DNA from 3 places in the Streptomyces recifensis genome. Region 1 is predicted to be linked to each of the others. Evidence: riboswitches for the same ligand, from Rfam matches in the RefSeq annotation. Region 1 holds a riboswitch; each other region holds the start of a gene.
What was found. Region 1 has a riboswitch for cobalamin ahead of CCN33_RS09045 (CoA-acylating methylmalonate-semialdehyde dehydrogenase). Riboswitches for the same ligand answer to the same signal wherever they lie in the genome.

Region 1 (6,363 bases):
CCACCTCGTTCATCACCTGGAGGTTCAGGGCGTTCAGGGCCTTGGGTCGGTTGAGGGTGAGCAGGGCGGTACGGCCCTTCCGCTCGACAAGGATCGTCTCGTACTCGACAGCCGGTTCCGCAGTCACGCCTGTTCTCCGCTCTGGTCCCTGATGGTGCGCACGATTCCGGAGAAATCCTCAGCGGCTCCGGTCCGCTCGGCGTAGGCGGCGTACAACTCGGCTGCTCGCAGGCCGAGTTCCGCCTGCACTCCGGCCGCCTTGACCGCGTTGGCCGCGAGCCCGAGGTCCTTGGCCATGAGGGAGGCGGCGAAGCCCGGCCGGTAGTCCCTGTTGGCGGGACTGGTCGGCACGGGTCCGGGGACGGGACAGTTGACGCTGAGCGCCCAGCACTGCCCGGACGCCGTGGAGGCCACGTCGTACAGGGCCTGGTGGGACAGGCCGAGGCTCTCGCCGAGGACGAACGCCTCGCTCACGGCGATCATGGAGACGCCGAGGATCATGTTGTTGCAGATCTTGGCAGCCTGCCCGGCACCGGCGCCGCCGCAGTGGACGGCCTTCTTACCCATGGCTTCCAGCAGCGGCCGCGCCTCGACGAACTCCGCCTCTCCCCCGCCGACCATGAAGGTGAGCGTGGCCGCCTCGGCTCCGACCACCCCGCCGGAAACCGGTGCGTCCAGGGCCCGCATTCCGGCGGCCGCCGCACGCTCATGGGCGGTGCGGGCATCGGCGACGTCGATGGTGGAGCAGTCGACGAAGAGAGTGCCCGGCCGGGCCGCCGTCAGGACAGTGTCGTAGAGGTGCAGGACGTGGCTGCCCATGGGAAGCATGGTGATGACCACTTCGGCGTCGGCGACCGCGTCGACCACTGACGACGCGGGTTCCACCCCCGTCCGCGTGGCGCCGTCCAGGGCGTCCGGTACCAGGTCATGGCCGCGGACACGGTGGCCCGCCTTGACCAGGTTGGCGGCCATGGGGGCGCCCATGTGCCCGAGTCCGATGAATGCGACGGTACGGTTCACCAGGCCACCTCCGTGGCGGCGTCAGGTCCGGCGAGTCCGAGTTCGTGCTCGCCGAGCGGGGCGAAGAAGCATTCGACGTCGGCGTCCGTCACCTCGACCAGGGTGGCCGGCGACCAGTGCGGGTCGCGGTCCTTGTCGATGACCTGGGCGCGGATGCCCTCCACCAGGTCGGGGGTGCGCAGGGCGGCGCACGAGACGCGGTACTCCTGGTCGAGGACCCGCTCCAGCGGGCCGAGGCGCCGGGCTCGGCGCACCGCGGCGAGGGTGACCTTCAGGGCGGTGGGGGACTTGGCGAGCAGGGTCTCGGCGGCCTCCTTGGCAGCGGGGTCGCCGTGCGCGAGAAGCCGGTCGACGATTTCCTCGACGGTGTCGGCTGCGTAGCAGGCGTCGATCCACTCCCGCCGACCGGCCAACTCGCCTCGGGGCGGCGGCTGTACATGGCCGGCGAGCGCCTCTCGCACGGGATGGTCGGCGAGATCGCTGACGAAGTGCGGGACTGCGTCGGCCGGTACGAAGTGGTCGGCGAGTCCGCAGAGCAGGGCGTCACCGGCACCGATCTGTGCGCCGGTCAGTGCCAGGTGGTCGCCCAGTTCTCCGGGGGCGAGGGCGAGCAGGTAAGTGCCTCCGACGTCCGGGACGAAGCCGATCCCGGTCTCCGGCATGGCGATCCTCGACCGCTCGGTGACGATACGGACGCTGCCGTGCGCGGAGACGCCGACCCCGCCGCCCATCACGATGCCGTCCATGATCGCGACGTACGGCTTGGGGTAGCGGGCGATGCGGGCGTTGAGGCGGTACTCGTCGCGCCAGAACGCGGCCGAGGCAATGCCGTCGCCGTCTCGGGCATCGTCGTGGATGCCGCGGATGTCGCCGCCGGCGCACAGGCCGCGCTCCCCGGCGCCCGTGATGACCACGGTCTCCACGGCCGGGTCGCGTTCCCAGGATGTCAGGGCCGCGTCGATGCGGCGGGCCATCTCGTGGTTGAGGGCGTTGAGGGCCCTGGGCCGGTTGAGGGTGATGTGGGCGGCCCGGCCGGTGGTGTGGAACAGGACGGGTTCGTCGGTGGCGGTCATCCGAGCGCCTCCGTCAGGCCGCGGGCCACGATGACGCGCATGATCTCGTTGGTTCCTTCCAGGATCTGGTGGACGCGCAGGTCGCGGACGATCTTCTCGATGCCGTACTCGCTGAGGTAGCCGTAGCCGCCGTGCAGTTGGAGCGCTCGGTCTGCGACCGAGTACCCGGTGTCGGTGGCGAACCGCTTGGCCATGGCGCACAGGTACGGCGCCTGCGGGTCACCCCGGTCGAGCGCCTGCGCGGCCTGCTGGACCAGGGCACGGGCTGCGGCCAGTTCGGTCGCCATGTCGGCGAGCCGGAAGCGCAGTGCCTGGGCGTCGAGCAGCCGGGCGCCGAACGCTTCCCGGTCGGCGAGGTGGGCGAGGCTGCGGTCGAGGGCGCTGCGGGCGCCTCCGAGGGAGCAGGCGGCGATGCCGAGGCGGCCGCCGTTCAGGCCGGTCATCGCGATGCGGAAGCCCTCGCCCTCGCGGCCGAGGAGCCGGTCGGCGGGCAGCCGTACGCCGTCGAGGACCACTTGTCGGGTGGGCTGGGCGTTCCAGCCCATCTTGCGTTCGTTCGGACCGAAGGTGAGACCGGGGTCGTCCTTGTCGACGATGAACGCGGAGACACCGTCCGCGCCGGTGCCGCCGGTGCGCGCCATCACGACGTACACCTGGGAGGCGCCCGCGCCGGAGATGAACTGTTTGACGCCGGTCAGCACATACTCGTCGCCGTCCCGTACGGCCCGGGTCGTGAGGGCCGCCGCGTCCGAGCCGGCTCCCGGCTCGGTCAGGCAGTAGCTGGCCAGGTCCTCCATGGCGCACAGCCGGGGCAGCCACCGCTCCCGCTGGGTGTCGGCACCGTAGCGGTCGATCATCCAGGCGACCATGTTGTGGATGGAGAGGTACCCGGCGATGGACGGGCAGCCGGAGGCGAGGGACTCGAAGACGAGTACGCCGTCGGCCCGGCTGAGGCCCGAACCGCCGTACTCCTCACGGACGTAGACGCCGCCGAGGCCGAGCCCGGCCGCCTTGCGCAGCACGTCGACGGGGAAGTGCTTGTCCCGGTCCCAGTCGAGGGCGCGGGGTGCGAGATGGTCCTGGGCGAAGTCGAGTGTGGTCTCCACGAGGGCCTGCTGGTCCTCGGTGAGCAGGGTGGTGGTCATACGGCGCTCATCCCATCGTGGGGATCGTGAAGCTCGCACCCTCGCGCAGGCCGGCGGGCCAGCGGGAGGTGACGGTCTTGGTGCGGGTGTAGAAGCGGATGGCGTCCGGGCCGTGCTGGTTGAGGTCGCCGAAGCCGGAGCGCTTCCAGCCGCCGAAGGTGTGGTAGGCGACCGGCACCGGGATGGGCACGTTGACGCCGACCATGCCGGTGTTCACCCGTCGGGTGAAGTCGCGGGCGGTGTCCCCGTCGCGAGTGAAGATCGCGACGCCGTTGCCGTAGGGGTGCTCGCTGGGCAGGCGCAGGGCCTCGTCGTAGTCGGCGGCGCGCACCACCGACAGCACCGGCCCGAAGATCTCCTCCTGGTAGATGCGCATCGCCGGGGTGACCCTGTCGAACAGCGAGGCTCCGGCGAAGAAGCCGCTCTCGTGACCGGGCAGGACGAAGTCCCTCCCGTCCACCACGAGTTCGGCTCCCTCCTCGAGGCCGAGGTCGACGTAGGAGCGCACTCGGTCCACCGCCTCCCGGGTGACCAGTGGACCGAAGTCCGCCTCGGGGTCGTCGCTGCGGCCGATCCGCAGGCTGCCGATGCGCTCCTTCAGCCGGGCGACCAGCGCGTCGGCGGTGTCCTCGCCCACCGGTACGGCGACGGAGATGGCCATGCAGCGTTCACCCGCCGATCCGTACCCAGCGCCGATCAGGGCGTCCACCGCCTGGTCCAGGTCGGCGTCCGGCATCACGATCATGTGGTTCTTGGCGCCGCCGAAGCACTGGGCGCGCTTGCCGTGGGTGGCGGCGGTGGCGTAGACGTGCGCGGCGATCGGTGTGGAACCGACGAAGCCCAGGGCGGCGACGCGCGGGTCTTCGAGGAGGGTGTCGACGGCTTCCCGCCCGCCGTTGACGACGTTCAGGACGCCGGCCGGCAGTCCCGCCTCCAGGAAGAGTTCGGCGAGCCGGAGCGGGACGGACGGGTCGCGTTCGGAGGGCTTGAGGACGAAGGCGTTGCCGCAGGCCAGCGCCGGGGCGGCCTTCCACAGGGGGATCATCGCCGGGAAGTTGAACGGCGTGATCCCGGCGACAACGCCGAGCGGCGCGCGCAGCGAGTGGACGTCGATGCCGGTGCCCGCGTTGTCGGTGAACTCGCCCTTGAGGAGGTGCGGGATGCCCGTGGCGAACTCCACCACTTCCAGGCCGCGTTGGATGTCGCCGTGGGCGTCGGCGATGGTCTTGCCGTGCTCGGAGGACAGCAGCCGGGCCAGCGCGTCCTTCTCCTGCTCGACGAGCTGCAGGAAGCGCAGCAGCACGCGGGCGCGGCGCTGCGGGTTCCACTCGCCCCACTCGCGCTGGGCGTCGACGGCGACACCGATCGCCGCCTCGGTCTCGGCCCGGTCCGCCAAGGGCACGCGGGCCTGGACCTCGCCGGTGTTGGGGTCGTACACGTCACCGTGGAACCCCGATGTTCCCGGGGTGTGCTTGCCACCGACGAAATGGGTCAGCTCACGTACGTCGGTGGGGTCGTTCGGACGGATCATGGGTGCCTGCTCTCGTCAGGTGAGGGTGATCCGGGATGGCCGCGCCGAACCGGCACACGTGGACGCGGTGGCGTACACAGGCGTGCGGGGGCGGCGCGAGAACGCGAATGGCGTGCGAACCGTCAAGCGGTGACGACGGGAATGCGGCGTGTATGACGCCTGCGGCGGAGTCCGCCGGGATCGTGAATGCGCACCGGTGCCATGCGTGTCAGCTCCATCCTCGTGGACAACACGGAACATCCCACGGCCGGTATCCTGACTCCCGGATCAGCGCGCGCCGTCCGCCTTCCCGACATCCAGCTCGTCAGTGGCGTCCTGCTCGACGGCGTGCTCCCCGGTCACAGTGGCGGGACCGTGCCGGAATCACACCGGCTTCCCTGCACCGCGGGCCTACCCATCGAATATATAGTTGGACGTCCTAGTAAATCCACCCCCGCAAGCCGGGTTCCGGTGGTGTTCGAGGTCAGCGGGGTTCGGATTCGGCCGTCCGGGGGGCCGCGAAGCGCACGGGCGCCCGGAAGCGGGCCTTGCGTGCGGCGCGCCGGAAGGTGGTCAGCACGGCGGGGCCGGCCAACAGCACGCACGCGAAGTTGGTGATCGCCCGCCCGGTGTCCCAGCCCAGCGAGGTGGCCAGGTCGAAGGCGATGTAGCGGTGCCACTGCTCGGTGAAGGGCAGGCCCGGGAGGTAGGCGATGGAGCTGTTGGGGTCCAGGGAGAACGGCCAGAAGGAGAGGTTGAGCAGGAAGCCGAAGAGGTAGCCGGACAGCGAGCCGTACACGGCCAGCATCAGCACCTCACGCCGGCCGCTCGCCCCAGGCAGAAATCCGGCGAGCATCCCCACGAAGGCGCAGCCGAACATCTGGTACGGCATCCACGGTCCCACTCCCCCAGTGATCAGGGCGGAGGCGAACAGCGAGGTGCAGCCGAGGACGAAGCCGAAGCCGGGGCCGTAGACCCGCCCCGCCAGCACGAGGACGAAGAAGACGGTCTCGATGCCCGCCGTGCCGGCACCGAGCGGGCGCAGGGCGGCGTTCACGGCGGAGAGTACGCCCAGCATGGCGAGTGCCTTGGAGTCGATGCCGCCTTCGGCGATCTCCGACAGCACCACGCAGAGGACGAGCACCAGCAGGACGCCGAAGATGAGCGGGGGCGCGTAGTTGGAGCCGAACTTGCCCGGCGCGACCACGAACGGCCAGAAGAAGGCGACCAGTCCGAGGAAGGCGGCCAGTGCCATGACCACGCCGACGCGTGGGGTCAACCGGATGGCCGTGCCGATGCGCGTGCTCATGGACGTGTTCCCTCGTCGTCGGCGGTCGCCAGTTCCCGCGCCACTTGCCGGACGGTCAGGTAGGGCAACGGGGCGAGGATCTTCGCCGTCTGGGGGGCGAAGGTCGGTGAGGAGACGATGACTTCGGTAGTGGGTCCGTCGGCGACGACGTCTCCCTCGGCCATGACCACCACCCGGTCGGCGGCGCGTGCGGCGAACTCGACGTCGTGGGTGGAGATGACGACGGCGCGGCCCTCCGCCGCGAGGGCGTCCACGATGCCGATCAGTGCCGTCTTGGCCCGGTAGTCCAGGCCGCGGGTCGGTTCG
Region 2 (6,363 bases), on a different contig from region 1:
GACCGAGTCGATCCACTTGAAGCAGAACTCGGCCTTCTCCCGGATGGAGGGGATGTTCTCCACCGCCGCGAAGGCGTCCGCGCGGTCCTCCGGGTCGGGCAGGTAGGTGTCGAGCAGCGTCAGATAGAACTGGACGTGCACGGCCTCCTCGAAGAGCTGCCGGCTCAGGTAGAGCCGCGCCTCGGGGGAGTTGATGTGCTTGTACAGCGTCAGCACCAGGTTGTTCGCCACGATCGAGTCACCCGTGGCGAAGAACGCCACCAGGCGGCCGATCAGGTGCTGCTCCTCGGGGGAGAGCTTCGCCAGGTCGGCGACGTCCGAGTGGAGGTCGACCTCCTCGACGGTCCAGGTGTTCTTGATCGCGTCCCGGTAGCGCTCGTAGAAGTCCGGGTAGCGCATGGGGCGGAGAGTCAGCTCGAAGCCGGGGTCGAGCAGGTTCTTCTCGGTCATCACTGGCAGGCCTCGCAGGACTCGGGGTTTTCCAGGGAGCAGGCGACGGCGTCGGGGTCGGCCGCCTGCTGGACGGGGATGGTCTTGGTCTCCTGGGCGCGGCCCGCCGCGCGGGCGATCCGGGTCGCCGGGCGCGAACGCAGGTAGTACGTGGTCTTCAGACCCGACTTCCAGGCGTAGGAGTACATCGAGGAGAGCTTGCCGATGGTCGGCGTCTCCAGGAAGAGGTTCAGCGACTGAGCCTGGTCGAGGAACGGGGTGCGGGCGGCGGCCATGTCGATCAGACCGCGCTGCGGGATCTCCCAGGCCGTGCGGTACAGGTTCCGCACGTCCTCGGGAATCCAGGCGAAGCCCTGCACCGAGCCGTTGGCCTCGCGCAGCTCCTCACGGGTGCGGGCGTCCCACACGCCGAGGTTCTTCAGCTCCTGCACCAGGTACGCGTTGACCTGGAGGAACTCGCCCGACAGCGTCTCGCGCTTGAACAGGTTGGACACCTGCGGCTCGATGCACTCGTACACGCCCGCGATGGAGGCGATGGTCGCCGTCGGCGCGATCGCCAGCAGCAGCGAGTTGCGCATGCCGACCTCGGCGATCCGGGCGCGCAGCGCGGCCCAGCGCTCCGGCCAGGTCAGCTCGACGTCGTAGTGGTCGGGGTGCAGCACGCCCCGGGCGGTACGGGTCTGCTCCCAGGCGGGGAGCGGGCCGTTGCGCTCGGCGAGGTCGGCGGACGCCTCGTAGGAGGCCAGCATGATGCGCTCGGCGATCCGCGTGGACAGCGCCTTCGCCTCGGGGGAGTCGAAGGGGATACGCAGCTTGAAGAAGACGTCCTGGAGGCCCATCGCGCCGAGGCCCACCGGGCGCCACTTGGCGTTCGAACGGCCGGCCTGCTCGGTCGGGTAGAAGTTGATGTCCACGACCCGGTCGAGGAAGGTCACGGCGGTACGGACGGTCTCGTCCAGCCGCTCCCAGTCGATGTCCCCGTCGGCCACGAAGGCGCCCAGGTTCACCGAGCCGAGGTTGCAGACCGCGGTCTCCCCGTCGTCGGTGACCTCCAGGATCTCCGTGCACAGGTTGGAGGAGTGCACCACGTTGCCCGGCAGCGCCGTCTGGTTGGCGGTGCGGTTGGCGGCGTCCTTGAAGGTCATCCAGCCGTTGCCGGTCTGCGCGAGGGTGCGCATCATGCGGCCGTACAGCTCGCGGGCCGGCATGGACTTCTTCGCCAGGCCCGCCTCCTCGGCCTTGCGGTAGGCCGCGTCGAACTCCGGGCCCCACAGGTCGACCAGCTCGGGCACGTCCGCCGGGGAGAACAGCGACCACGACTCGTCGGCGTTGACCCGGCGCATGAACTCGTCCGGGATCCAGTGCGCGAGGTTCAGGTTGTGCGTACGGCGCGCGTCCTCACCGGTGTTGTCGCGCAGCTCCAGGAACTCCTCGATGTCGGAGTGCCAGGTCTCCAGGTACACCGCGGCCGCGCCCTTGCGCCGGCCGCCCTGGTTCACCGCGGCCACCGAGGCGTCCAGTGTCTTCAGGAACGGGACGATGCCGTTGGAGTGCCCGTTGGTGCCCCGGATCAGCGAACCCCGGCTGCGGATGCGGGAGTAGGAGAGGCCGATGCCGCCGGCGTGCTTGGAGAGGCGGGCGACCTGGTGGTAGCGGTCGTAGATCGAGTCCAGCTCGTCCAGCGGGGAGTCCAGCAGGTAGCAGGACGACATCTGGGGGTGCCGCGTACCGGAGTTGAACAGGGTGGGGGAGGAGGGCAGGTAGTCCAGGCGGCTCATCAGGCCGTACAGCGCGGCCACCTCGTCCACGGCGGGGGCGCTGTCGTTCTCGGCCAGACCGCTCGCCACGCGCAGCATGAAGTGCTGCGGGGTCTCGATCACCTTGCGGGTGATGGGATGGCGGAGCAGGTAGCGGCTGTACAGGGTGCGCAGGCCGAAGTAGCCGAACCGGTCGTCGGCGCCGGTGTCGACCAGGGCGTTCAGCCGGGCGGCGTGCAGCGTCACGAAGTCGGCGGTGCGGTCGGCGACCAGGCCCTCGCGGTGGCCCACGGCCACCGACTCGGTGAAGCGGGTCACGCCCTGCGAGGCGGCCTCGGCGCGGATGGAGAGCGTGAGCAGCCGGGCGGCCAGCCGGGAGTACGCGGGGTCCTCCGAGATCAGACCGGCGGCGGCCTCGGTGGCCAGCTCGCGCAGCTCCGCCTCGTCGGCGCGCGCCGACCGGCCGCGCAGCGCGGCGGCCGCGACCCGGCCGGGGTCCGCGTCGGGGAGGTCGGCGGTCAGCTCGGTCAGGGTCCGCAGCAGCGCGGCACCGGGGCCGTCGTTCTCCACAGGGGCCTCGGTCGCCGGGGTGGCTGAAGCCGGATCGGCAGGCGCGATGGTCACGTGGGGCTCTCCCTCGCTGGGCACGGGGGCCTGGCGGAGGGTATGAGAGGGCACGAGCGCACGCGGCGTCGCGTCCACCGGCCCACTCCACGAGGCCCGGACGTCTTCGAGCACCCGGGCCGGACGGCCGGGCGCCGCTGTCGGCAGGTCCTCGGACTGACGCTGGCATGCGCGAAGCACGCGAGTACACCGTTGCGGGACAGTTCCGGATTCGCACCGGATTCCCCTGCGACGACAGCGAGCATGAGCATACATCTAGTGCCGCCCTGTCGCGTCACCCCCAGATGTTGTGTCTGTTGTGTGTCGCGGCGGCTTCAGAGGGTCAACTCGTAAGTGAGCAGAGCGAGGTCCGAAACGCCCGGCAACGGGTTCCAGTCGCGGTGCGGGGTGCGGTGGAAACCGAGGCGTTCGTAGATGCGGTGGGCGGCGTGCATCGTGGGCTGGGTGGAGAGGACGAGGCCGTGACAGCCCGCCAGGGCCCGTGCCCGGTCGGCACAGGTCCGTACGAGGGCCTCCCCGGCTCCCTGGCCCCGGCCGGCCCGCGCGACCGCCAGCATCCGGATCTCGGCCTCGCCCGGGCCCGCGATGTCGGCCATGGGGCCGCCGGCCGGGACGAAGGTGACCCCGCCCAGCAGGACGTCCCCGCGCACGGCCACCAGGATCTCCGCGTCCGCCGCCCGCCGGGCCACGTCCCGCAGCTCACCCAGGTAGGCGTCGCTCTCCCCGAAGTCCAGCAGGCCGTCCTGGAGGTACGCCTGCGCGGTGATCTCGCCCAGGGCGGTGTACTCGGCCGGGTCGGCGTCTCTGATGAGGAGGTCCATGCCCGGCAGTGTGTACGACGACGGGCCGCCGTCGCTTTCGCATGACGGCGGCCCGTGGCCGAAAAGGTGCGGACCTCTAGGCTCTTTCGTTTGGATCAGGCCGGACCCCGCGAGCCCGGCAAGATCCAAACGAGAGGCCCTAGTGGCTGGTGCCCGCTGTCGCCGGGGGGAGTTCGACCTCCACGCCGGGGTCGCCCGCGTCGGCGGTGTAGTCGGCGGGGGTGGTCTCGTCGATGCCGTCGGGGGCCTTCACGGCCTTGAGGACGAAGGTGAGGACCACCGTCACGACGACGTTCAGGACGAAGGCCGTCAGGCCGATGTAGCCGATCTCACCGATGCCGGGGATCTCCTTGGCGGAGCCGCCGAAGTGCTTCTGGGTGGGGGAGGCGACGCCGTAGGCGGCGAGGGTGCCGTAGACCATGCCGACCGCCCAGCCGGCCAGCAGGGCCCAGCGGTGGAACCAGCGGGTGAAGAGGCCGCCGACCAGGGCGGGGAAGGTCTGGAGGATCCAGATGCCGCCCAGGAGCTGGAAGTTGATGGCGACCGTCTTGTCCATGGTGAGGACGAAGACCAGCGCGCCCACCTTCACCAGGAGCGAGACCAGCTTGGAGACCTTGGTCTCCTGCTCGGGCGTCGCGTCGGGCTTGATGAAGTCCTTGTAGATGTTGCGGGTGAACAGGTTCGCGGCCGCGATCGACATGATCGCCGCCGGGACGAGCGCGCCGATACCGATCGCCGCGAACGCCACGCCCGCGAACCAGTCCGGGAACATGTCCTCGAACAACTGCGGGATGGCGAGCTGCCCGTTGGTGACCTTCACCCCGGCCGCGATGGCCATGAAGCCCAGCAGCGCCAGCAGCCCCAGCATCAGGGAGTACAGCGGCAGGATCGTGGTGTTGCGCCGGATGACCTCGCGGCTCTTGGAGGAGAGGGTCGCGGTGATCGAGTGCGGGTACATGAACAGCGCGAGCGCCGATCCCACCGCCAGCGTGGCATACGTCCACTGGCCCGCCGGAGCCGGGACGAGTCCGCCCGCACCGGCGGCGGTGTACTTCTCGCCCGCCTTGGCGAAGATCTCGTCGAACCCGCCCAGCTTGATCGGGATGTAGATGATCGCCACCGCGATGACGATGTAGATCAGCGTGTCCTTCACGAACGCGATCATCGCCGGGGCCCGCAGACCCGAGGAGTACGTGTACGCCGCGAGCACACCGAAGGCGATCAGCAGCGGCAGGTCCTTCACGAACCAGTTGGTGTCCTCACCGCCGCCCACGCCCATCACGTCCAGCACCGCCTGGATGCCGACCAGTTGGAGCGCGATGTACGGCATGGTCGCCAGGATTCCGGTGACCGCCACGGCCAGCGAAAGACCCTTGGAGCCGAAGCGCCCGCGCACGAAGTCGGAGGTCGTGACGTAACCGTGCCGGTGCGAGACCGACCACAGCCGGGGCAGGAAGGTGAAGATCAGCGGGTACACCAGGATCGTGTACGGCACCGCGAAGAACCCGGACGCGCCGGCCGCGTAGATCGCCGCCGGCACCGCGACGAAGGTGTACGCCGTGTACAGGTCGCCGCCGAGCAGGAACCAGGTGATCCAGGTGCCGAACGACCGGCCGCCCAGGCCCCATTCGTCCAGCGAGTGCTCGTTCTCGGCCTTGCGCCAGCGCGAGGCGAGGAAGCCCAGGACCGTGACCGCGAGGAAGAAGAAGACGAAGACGCCGAGCGCCACGCCGTTGACGCCGTCCTTCACTTCGAGACACCCCCGCTCCGGGCCTTGCGGGAGCGCTGGTCGCGCTGCCAGAGCTGGTACGCGGTCATGGTGAGCGAGGTGGAGACCAGCACCCACAGCATCTGGTACCAGTAGAAGAACGGGATGCCGATGAACGTCGGGTCCACCTTGGAGAACGAACCCACCCACAGCATCGCCACGAACGGCGCCACGAGACACAGCCCGATGACCACTCGGACCGGTGTCACCACCGGTTGCCTCACTTCAGAATCGTCGGGCATGCCGGACTCCGTCCCCTCGTTGATCACGCGTAATGCGCACGCAATCTAGGTGACGGCACGGCGGAGCGGAAGCCCTCGTCCGGGTATCGATATGGCGATGTGAGCTGGTGGGGCCCAAGAAGCGGGGGACGGAGCCGGTCAGTCCTGCGGACGCCGAAGCCGCGCCACGAACTTGTAGCGGTCACCCCGGTACACCGAGCGCACCCACTCCACCGGGCGGCCCTCCCGGTCCACCGAGTGCCGGGACAGCAGCAGCATCGGCAGGCCCACGTCGGTGCCGAGCAGGCTCGCCTCGCGCGGGGTCGCCAGCGAGGTCTCGATGGTCTCCTCGGCCTCGGCCAGGTGGACGTCGTAGACCTCGGCGAGCGCGGTGTACAGCGAGGTGTACTTCACCAGCGAACGGCGCAGGGCGGGAAAGCGCTTGGCGGAGAGGTGGGTGGTCTCTATGGCCATCGGCTCGGCGTTGGCCATGCGCAGCCGCTCGATGCGCAGCACCCGGCCCCCGGCGCTTATGTCCAGCAGCCCGGCCAGCCGGTCGTCGGCCGTGATGTAGCCGATGTCCAGCAGCTGCGAGGTGGGTTCGAGTCCCTGGGCCCGCATGTCCTCGGTGTAGGAGGTGAGTTGGAGCGCCTGGGCGACCTTGGGCTTGGCGACGAAGGTGCCCTTGCCCTGGATGCGCTCCAGCCGCCCCTCCACCACCA
Region 3 (6,363 bases), on a different contig from region 1:
GAGGTCACGACCATCCGTCTCGACGAGGTGCCCGCCGCGCTGGACGCCATGGCGGCCGGGAGCAGCTCCGGTCGGTCGGTCATCTCCTTCGCCTGACGGTCCGTCGGCCATCGGCTCGGCCGGATGCGCCTGTTGCCCATTCCGCGGACTGAGAGCCGGTCGGCCCGTCAGCCCACGATCACTTACCTCGGGACGAGGCCTCGGTCCTCTGCGGCACTCGTCGACCTTCCACTCCCCTCAGGAGAAGTCATGAATAAGACCATCCTCATCACCGGCGCCGGTTCCGGCTTCGGCGCGCTCAGCGCACGTGCTCTGGCCAAGGCGGGCCACACCGTCTACGCCGCGATGCGCGACACCCGGGGCCGCAACGCCGGCCGGGTCGCCGACGCCGCGCAGTGGGCCGCGGACAACAACGCCGACCTGCGCACCGTAGAACTCGACGTACTCTCACAGGAAAGCGCCGATGCCGCGATCGACACCGTGTTCGCCGAGACGGGCCGCCTGGACGTGGTGGTCCACAACGCCGGGCACATGGTGACCGGCCCGACAGAGGCGTTCACCCCGCAGGAGATCGCAGCGGTCTACGACACGAACGTGCTCGGCACACAGAGAGTGAACCGAGCCGCCCTCCCACGGCTGCGTGCGCAGGGCGAGGCACTGCTGCTGTGGATTGGCTCTACCAGTACCCGTGGTGGCGCCCCGCCGTACCTGGCTCCCTACTTCGCGGCCAAGGCCGCGATGGACTCCCTCGCCGTGAGCTACGCCGGTGAGCTGGCCCGGTTCAACATCGAGACCACCATCGTGGTCCCCGGCTCCTTCACCACCGGAACCAACCACTTCGCCACCGGCGGACACCCCGCCGACGAGGGGACCGTCAAGGCGTACGAAGAGCGTTATCCGGCCCTGGTGGAGCAGGTCAGCCAGCGCTTGGCGGCCCTGGCCCCCGCCGATGCCGACGCCTCCCAGGTCGCGGAGGCCGTGGTCAACGTCGTGGACACCGCCCACGGCTCGCGACCCTTCCGTGTCCACGTGGATCCCGCGAACGACGGCAGCGAAGAAGTCAGCGAGGTCGCAGACCGCATCCGCCGGGACTTCCTGGCCCGAGTCGGCCTGGAGGACATCCTCCATCCGCACTGACCCACCCATCGCATCGAGGGGTCGCTCCGAACATCATGCGGCACCTGACCTTCGTCCGGGGCGGCTCTCGTGGTTGTCGCCCGGCTGGTGGATGAAGGCTGCCGCGTGACGGGAGGCGGCGCGCACGAGCCGTGCTGGGCCGCGGGACCCTGCCGTACCGGGAATGCCCGCCGGGTCGCTGTGGTTGAACAGGGCGTGATGGTGAAGGGGACAGTGTCCCCGGGCCTCATCTACAGCCTGCAGGGACGATCGTTCGGCTGAAGCCCTGCAGAGCCTTTCGCCGCGTAGGCGACCGCCCTTCACGATCACACCCTTTCGGCGGTCCCGGCCAGCATGCTGGCCGGGACCGCCGCATTTTCATCCACACCACTGCGCGGCGGCGCTGTTGACGACACGTCTGCCGGCAACCGCTTCTCCGATGTTGCACGGTTGTCAGGTTGTCCCAGCCGAGCCGGACCGAGCGTACCCACCGCCCGAGATCCTCGCCCTGGTGCACGACGTCGCCGGGCTCGGTCGGCAGCGGTCGGTCGGCCTCCAGGCGGAGCCGGACGAGGTGGAAGGCACGCTGCCACTCCACCGGCCAGCTCGGGCACCAAGCGGGGTCGCTGTGGGCCAGTGTGTGGACCCGTCCAGGCATGGCGCAGCCCATCAGCTGGGGGCCCCGAGCCGACCACACACGCCGGTGACGACCGCCTGCACACGCAGCGCGGCACTCACGACACCGTCCATACCACCGCTCAACGGACCCGGCCCGCAACGACGCGCCGCAAATACGCAAGTGAGGAGGTATCAAAATGTCACCTGAAAGGATCTAATAGCATGTTAATCTGCTGTTCAACCGCTTTTTCTGATATATCGTCAGTTCATTGTGGTGGCTCAGAAATACCCTGTTTGGAGTCGAGTCCCGATCTTCCGATATGCCGGTCATGTCGGCTGTAGGTAAGTTCATCCACGAGCCGGTCCGACGGGCCGACGCCTCTCTGTGCGACAGGAGATCGTGAGATGAAGCTTCGTTCCACCGTGATCACCGCTGCCGTGTCGGCTGCCGCGGCCATGGCCGCGACCGGGATCACATACGCCTCGGCCGCCCCTGCTGCGGCGCCCCAGGAGGCCCCCGCCGCCGTCGCCGCCGCATCCGGCGGCAGCGGGCAGGGCGGGACCGCCAAGGGCAACCCGGGCGGCAACAGCAACAGCAACAGCAAGGGCAACGAGGGCAAGGGCAACGAGGGCAACGACTGGGACGACGACGACGACAACAACGAGGGCGGTGGCGGCGACTACAAGGGCCGCATCCAGATCAACGAGCGGTCCTACTCCACGCACCCCGGTGACTGCATCACCGTGGTCAGCGGCCTGGGTGCGAAGACCCTGAACGTCCGCAACGAGAGCCGCAAGGCCGTCGAGGTCTTCCGCGGGGCCGTCTGCGACAACGGCGCTCCCATCGCCACCGTCGGCCCGCACAGCTCCAGCTACGGCGTGAAGCCCGGCTGGACCAAGGGCATCGACATCGACAAGGGTGTCGTGGCGAGCTTCCGTGTCGTCAAGCGCCACCACGACGACTACTAAGCCGTAACCGAGCGCATACTGTGAGCCCCGGCCCGCCGGAATCGGGCCGGGGCTCACAGTTTGGCCCATGCGCGTGGCGGCCACATCCACCACCGCCCCCGCCAATGCCGGATGTCGGGCGCGCGGCATCCGGTGCCCGCGGCTGTCCCTCGTCTTCGCGGGCAGCCCCACCTGCCGTTTTATGCCCCTCGGCTGGGTTCTCAGTCCGCCGACCCCGGCTGTCCACCCGGCGCTTTCCCGGGACGTGGGCCTGTGACACACCAGCGCCCCTGATCGCCCGGGCGGGCCGGTTTCCCCTCCCTGGCCGACCGGCCCGTCCGGGCACCTACAGGGAGGGGCAGCCGTCGACAGGCTGGCCTGGGGTGGGCACCCATGAACGGGTGGAGGAGGTTGCCGTGCCGATGGCGCCCAGGTCTGTGGGGCTGCACCTGAGCCATCGAGTGGGCCGGTCGCTTCCTGCGTGTGACGCTCGTTTGACGGTCTTCTCACCTTTCACGGGGCAGGCGCACGACGAAGGCTCCCGCGGCCGGACCGCTCGCGGGAGCCGTTCCGCGTGGCGGCCAGAGGAGGGGCCAGCGTCGCATGATGAGATGATGATCAGCGACATAAGGCGACGGCGGTCCGAGGAAGCCGGTGGGAATCCGGCGCGGTCCCGCCACTGTGACCGGTGCGCGAGCCCTGGCAGCCCCACCGCCCTGATGCGGGTGAGAAGGGCCGGGGCGTGTCGCGACCCGGGAGCCAGGAGACTCACGCGGTCGCCTCCTCGAGCGACCCCGGGGCGGATCTCCCCGGAAAAGGGGAGCGGCGCCATGCCCAAGAAGCCCACGAAAACGACAGCGACAGAGGTTCGGCAGGGCGCCGAACCGGTGCCCTGCCGCGTCGTCGTATGCCGCGACTGCTGCTGCGGCACCCCCAAGGTGACGGGAGTCGATCACGCGGCGCAGACCGCGCGACTGCGAGCGGAGGTACCCGTGCGCATCTCCGACTGCCTCGATGTGTGCGACCAGGCCAACGTCATCGTCGTACAGCCGTCCGCCGCCGGACGCGCCGCCGGCGCACGACCGGTCTGGCTAGGGCTCGTCAACGATCCGGACGCGACCGAGGATATCGTCACCTGGGTGCGTGCCGGTGGTCCGGGGGTAGCTCCGTTGCCCGACATCCTTGACCTGTACACCCTCACGCCGCCGCGGCGCACCGTGGGCTCCTGAGCCTTCCGCATCGTGCGTAACTCGGGGGTTCCCCGACTGCGGCTGTTCGTGAGACCGGTATCAAGAAAACTGGTTGAGTATCTCCAACTGACCATAAGATGAGCGCAGTTCGCGCACGACCCGAGAACGTCGACCGGCGTCGGTGCGCGAGCTGTGCGCATTACAACCGCATAGGTGCGTGCGTGGGGGAAGCCGGTGGGAGTCCGGCGCTGACCTGCAACCGTGTGCGGCCGCGAGGCCGCGAGTCGGGATACCTGGCGCGTGCCCTGAATTGCTTCCCACTGTCATGGTCTGCAGCGCGAAGCCGAGAGCCTCGTTCGGGTCGCCCTGGTCGGTGCCGTCCAGCCGTCGTACACCACGGCCGTGGACCACAGGCTCTGGTGCCTTCCCGTCCGCACGGTGATGGGCTGCGGGCCACCTCATCAGGAAGGCTCGAGCCTTGCACCGTACATCCGCACGTCGCACTATGATCGCCTCAACCGTCCTCGGACTCGCCCTCGCCTCCGCGCCGGTCGCGCACGCCGACAGCACGCCGAGCACGAACGCTCCCGTCAGGGTGACACTTACTGTGCAGGGACCGGACGGCCTGCTGTTCAAGGGGAAGATCAGAACCCGCGGTCATGGGGTCACCACCGCGACGGGCGGCACGCACAGATGCGACGGTACCAACGGCGGCGCCAACCCGTCCGCCGTGCCGACGCCGACGGCGGCTCTCGACGACGCGGCGCGCAAGCGGCACTTCACCTGGGACGGCACCTGGTACGCGTCGTTCGACGACTACTCGGTCGATGCCATCAAGAACGTCAGCGGTGGTGGCAGCGCCTACTGGAACATCTCGGTCAACGGCACCTCCGCCCCGGTGGGCGGCTGCCAGTTCAAGCTGAACGCCGGTGACAAGGTGACGTTCACCTGGACGGCGTTCTGATCCTTCCTTGTCGTCACCGGCCGGGGAACGGATGTGCCTCGGCCGGTGCGACTTCCTCGCCGGTCCGCACGCTGTGCAGGACATGGGCGAGCACCTCCGCCCCCCGCACCACCCGTGGCCCCGGTCGATTGAAGTGGGACGGTCCGTCCAGCACCCATACGCGGCCGGACCGGACGGCCGGCAGATCCGACCAGCCCGGCAGTCCGGTGAGCAATGCGGCTTCCCGCAGGGTGCGTTCGGGTGGGAAACCGCACGGCAGCACCAGGACCACGTCCGGCTGTGCGGCGCGGACCGCCTCCCAGGTCATCGGCTTGGTGTGCTCGCCCGGCGCGGCGAGAAGAGGTTCGCCGCCCGCGGCCGTGATCTGTTCGGGCACCCAGTGCCCGGCGGGCCACAACGGGTCGAGCCATTCGATCGCCACCACCCGTGGTCGGGCACGTCCCGCAACCGCCTTACGGACCCGGTCCAGCCGGGCCAGCAGCGCCGCCCGCTTCCGCTCCGCCTGCTCCCGTACGCCGAGCAGCTCGCCCACCGTGACCAGGCAATCCAGGACGTCCTCGAGGGTGCGGGGCTCCAGGCTGAGGACTCGGGTGTCGGCGTCCATCAGTCGCACCGTGCGGCTGACCTTCTCGTACGACACGGCGCACACGGCGCACAGGTCCTGGGTGAGGATCACGTCGGGGCGCAGGGCCGCGAGAGCCTCGGTGTCGAGCGTGTACAGCGACGAGCCCGAGTGCGCCGACCCGCCGACGGCGTCGGAGATCTCCCTGCTGGACAGCGCGTCCTGGTCGAGGTCCGCGCCGGTCACCACGGGTACGGATGCCACCTCGCGCGGTGGCCAGTCGCACTCGTGGGTGCGGCCGACCAGCTGGTCCGACAGCCCGAGCTCGGCGACGATGTCGGTCGCGGCGGGCAGCAGGGAGACGATGCGCATACCCCGACTCTAGGTCCCGCCGCGTCCGACAGGGCTGCCGTCAGGCGCCCCAGCGCACGGCGATCGTGTCACCGACGCCGACGACCGCGCCCCGCGTGGCGGAGGTGAACGACGAGCCGTCGATGCTGACCTTCCACGTGTTGGATCCGCTGTTGGCCTTGCCGTTGACGGCCGTGATGGTGCCGGTGCCGGAGGACGGGGTCACACTCGTGACGCAGCCGGACGGCGTCGCGCCGCTCGTGGCCGCGTCGAGGACGGCGCCCAGCGTGGTCGTCGAGCCGGTCGGAGTGAGGGCGACGGAGCACACCTTCAGATTGCCCGCGCCGTCGTCCACGGTGAGCGCCAGCTTCGTCGCCGTACCTGAGGTGAGGGAGGACTGGCTCACCCACTGCGGCGCACCCGGCGTGGTGGGAACTGGCGGGGTGGCCGTGAAGCCACCGCCGGCCACGGCCCGCAGACCGTCGATCGAGGAGTACGCCGTCGGCGAGGTGTCGGAGGGGAGGTACTTGAACCCGCCGCCCGGGTTGAACTGCTGCGCGATCAGGAAGTCCACCGGTGTCTTGCCCATGGAGGTGCGGAAGTCCCCGGTCTGC

Region 2: another riboswitch for cobalamin. It lies ahead of CCN33_RS03225 (ribonucleoside-diphosphate reductase subunit alpha); the one in region 1 lies ahead of CCN33_RS09045 (CoA-acylating methylmalonate-semialdehyde dehydrogenase).
Region 3: another riboswitch for cobalamin. It lies ahead of CCN33_RS14550 (hypothetical protein); the one in region 1 lies ahead of CCN33_RS09045 (CoA-acylating methylmalonate-semialdehyde dehydrogenase).

The regions. Positions count from the first base shown of each region.
Region 1 is NZ_MUNH01000137.1:27,980-34,342, forward strand. Features, by position in the region: partial or broken gene CCN33_RS09025 (enoyl-CoA hydratase) at 1-127, opposite strand, end outside; gene mmsB (3-hydroxyisobutyrate dehydrogenase) at 124-1,020, opposite strand; gene CCN33_RS09035 (enoyl-CoA hydratase/isomerase family protein) at 1,017-2,093, opposite strand; gene CCN33_RS09040 (acyl-CoA dehydrogenase family protein) at 2,090-3,238, opposite strand; gene CCN33_RS09045 (CoA-acylating methylmalonate-semialdehyde dehydrogenase) at 3,246-4,769, opposite strand; cobalamin riboswitch at 4,998-5,171, opposite strand; gene CCN33_RS09050 (ECF transporter S component) at 5,233-6,057, opposite strand; partial or broken gene CCN33_RS09055 (AAA family ATPase) at 6,054-6,363, opposite strand, start outside.
Region 2 is NZ_MUNH01000049.1:8,937-15,299, forward strand. Features, by position in the region: gene CCN33_RS03220 (ribonucleotide-diphosphate reductase subunit beta) at 1-450, opposite strand, end outside; gene CCN33_RS03225 (ribonucleoside-diphosphate reductase subunit alpha) at 450-2,831, opposite strand; cobalamin riboswitch at 2,957-3,082, opposite strand; gene CCN33_RS03230 (GNAT family N-acetyltransferase) at 3,146-3,652, opposite strand; gene mctP (monocarboxylate uptake permease MctP) at 3,792-5,402, opposite strand; gene CCN33_RS03240 (DUF3311 domain-containing protein) at 5,399-5,662, opposite strand; gene CCN33_RS03245 (GntR family transcriptional regulator) at 5,801-6,363, opposite strand, start outside.
Region 3 is NZ_MUNH01000239.1:10,104-16,466, forward strand. Features, by position in the region: gene CCN33_RS14530 (alcohol dehydrogenase catalytic domain-containing protein) at 1-96, shown strand, start outside; gene CCN33_RS14535 (SDR family oxidoreductase) at 250-1,137, shown strand; gene CCN33_RS14545 (hypothetical protein) at 2,140-2,703, shown strand; cobalamin riboswitch at 3,328-3,451, shown strand; gene CCN33_RS14550 (hypothetical protein) at 3,513-3,911, shown strand; cobalamin riboswitch at 4,044-4,187, shown strand; gene CCN33_RS14555 (DUF4430 domain-containing protein) at 4,351-4,836, shown strand; gene CCN33_RS14560 (cobalamin-binding protein) at 4,850-5,770, opposite strand; gene CCN33_RS14565 (prenyltransferase/squalene oxidase repeat-containing protein) at 5,811-6,363, opposite strand, start outside.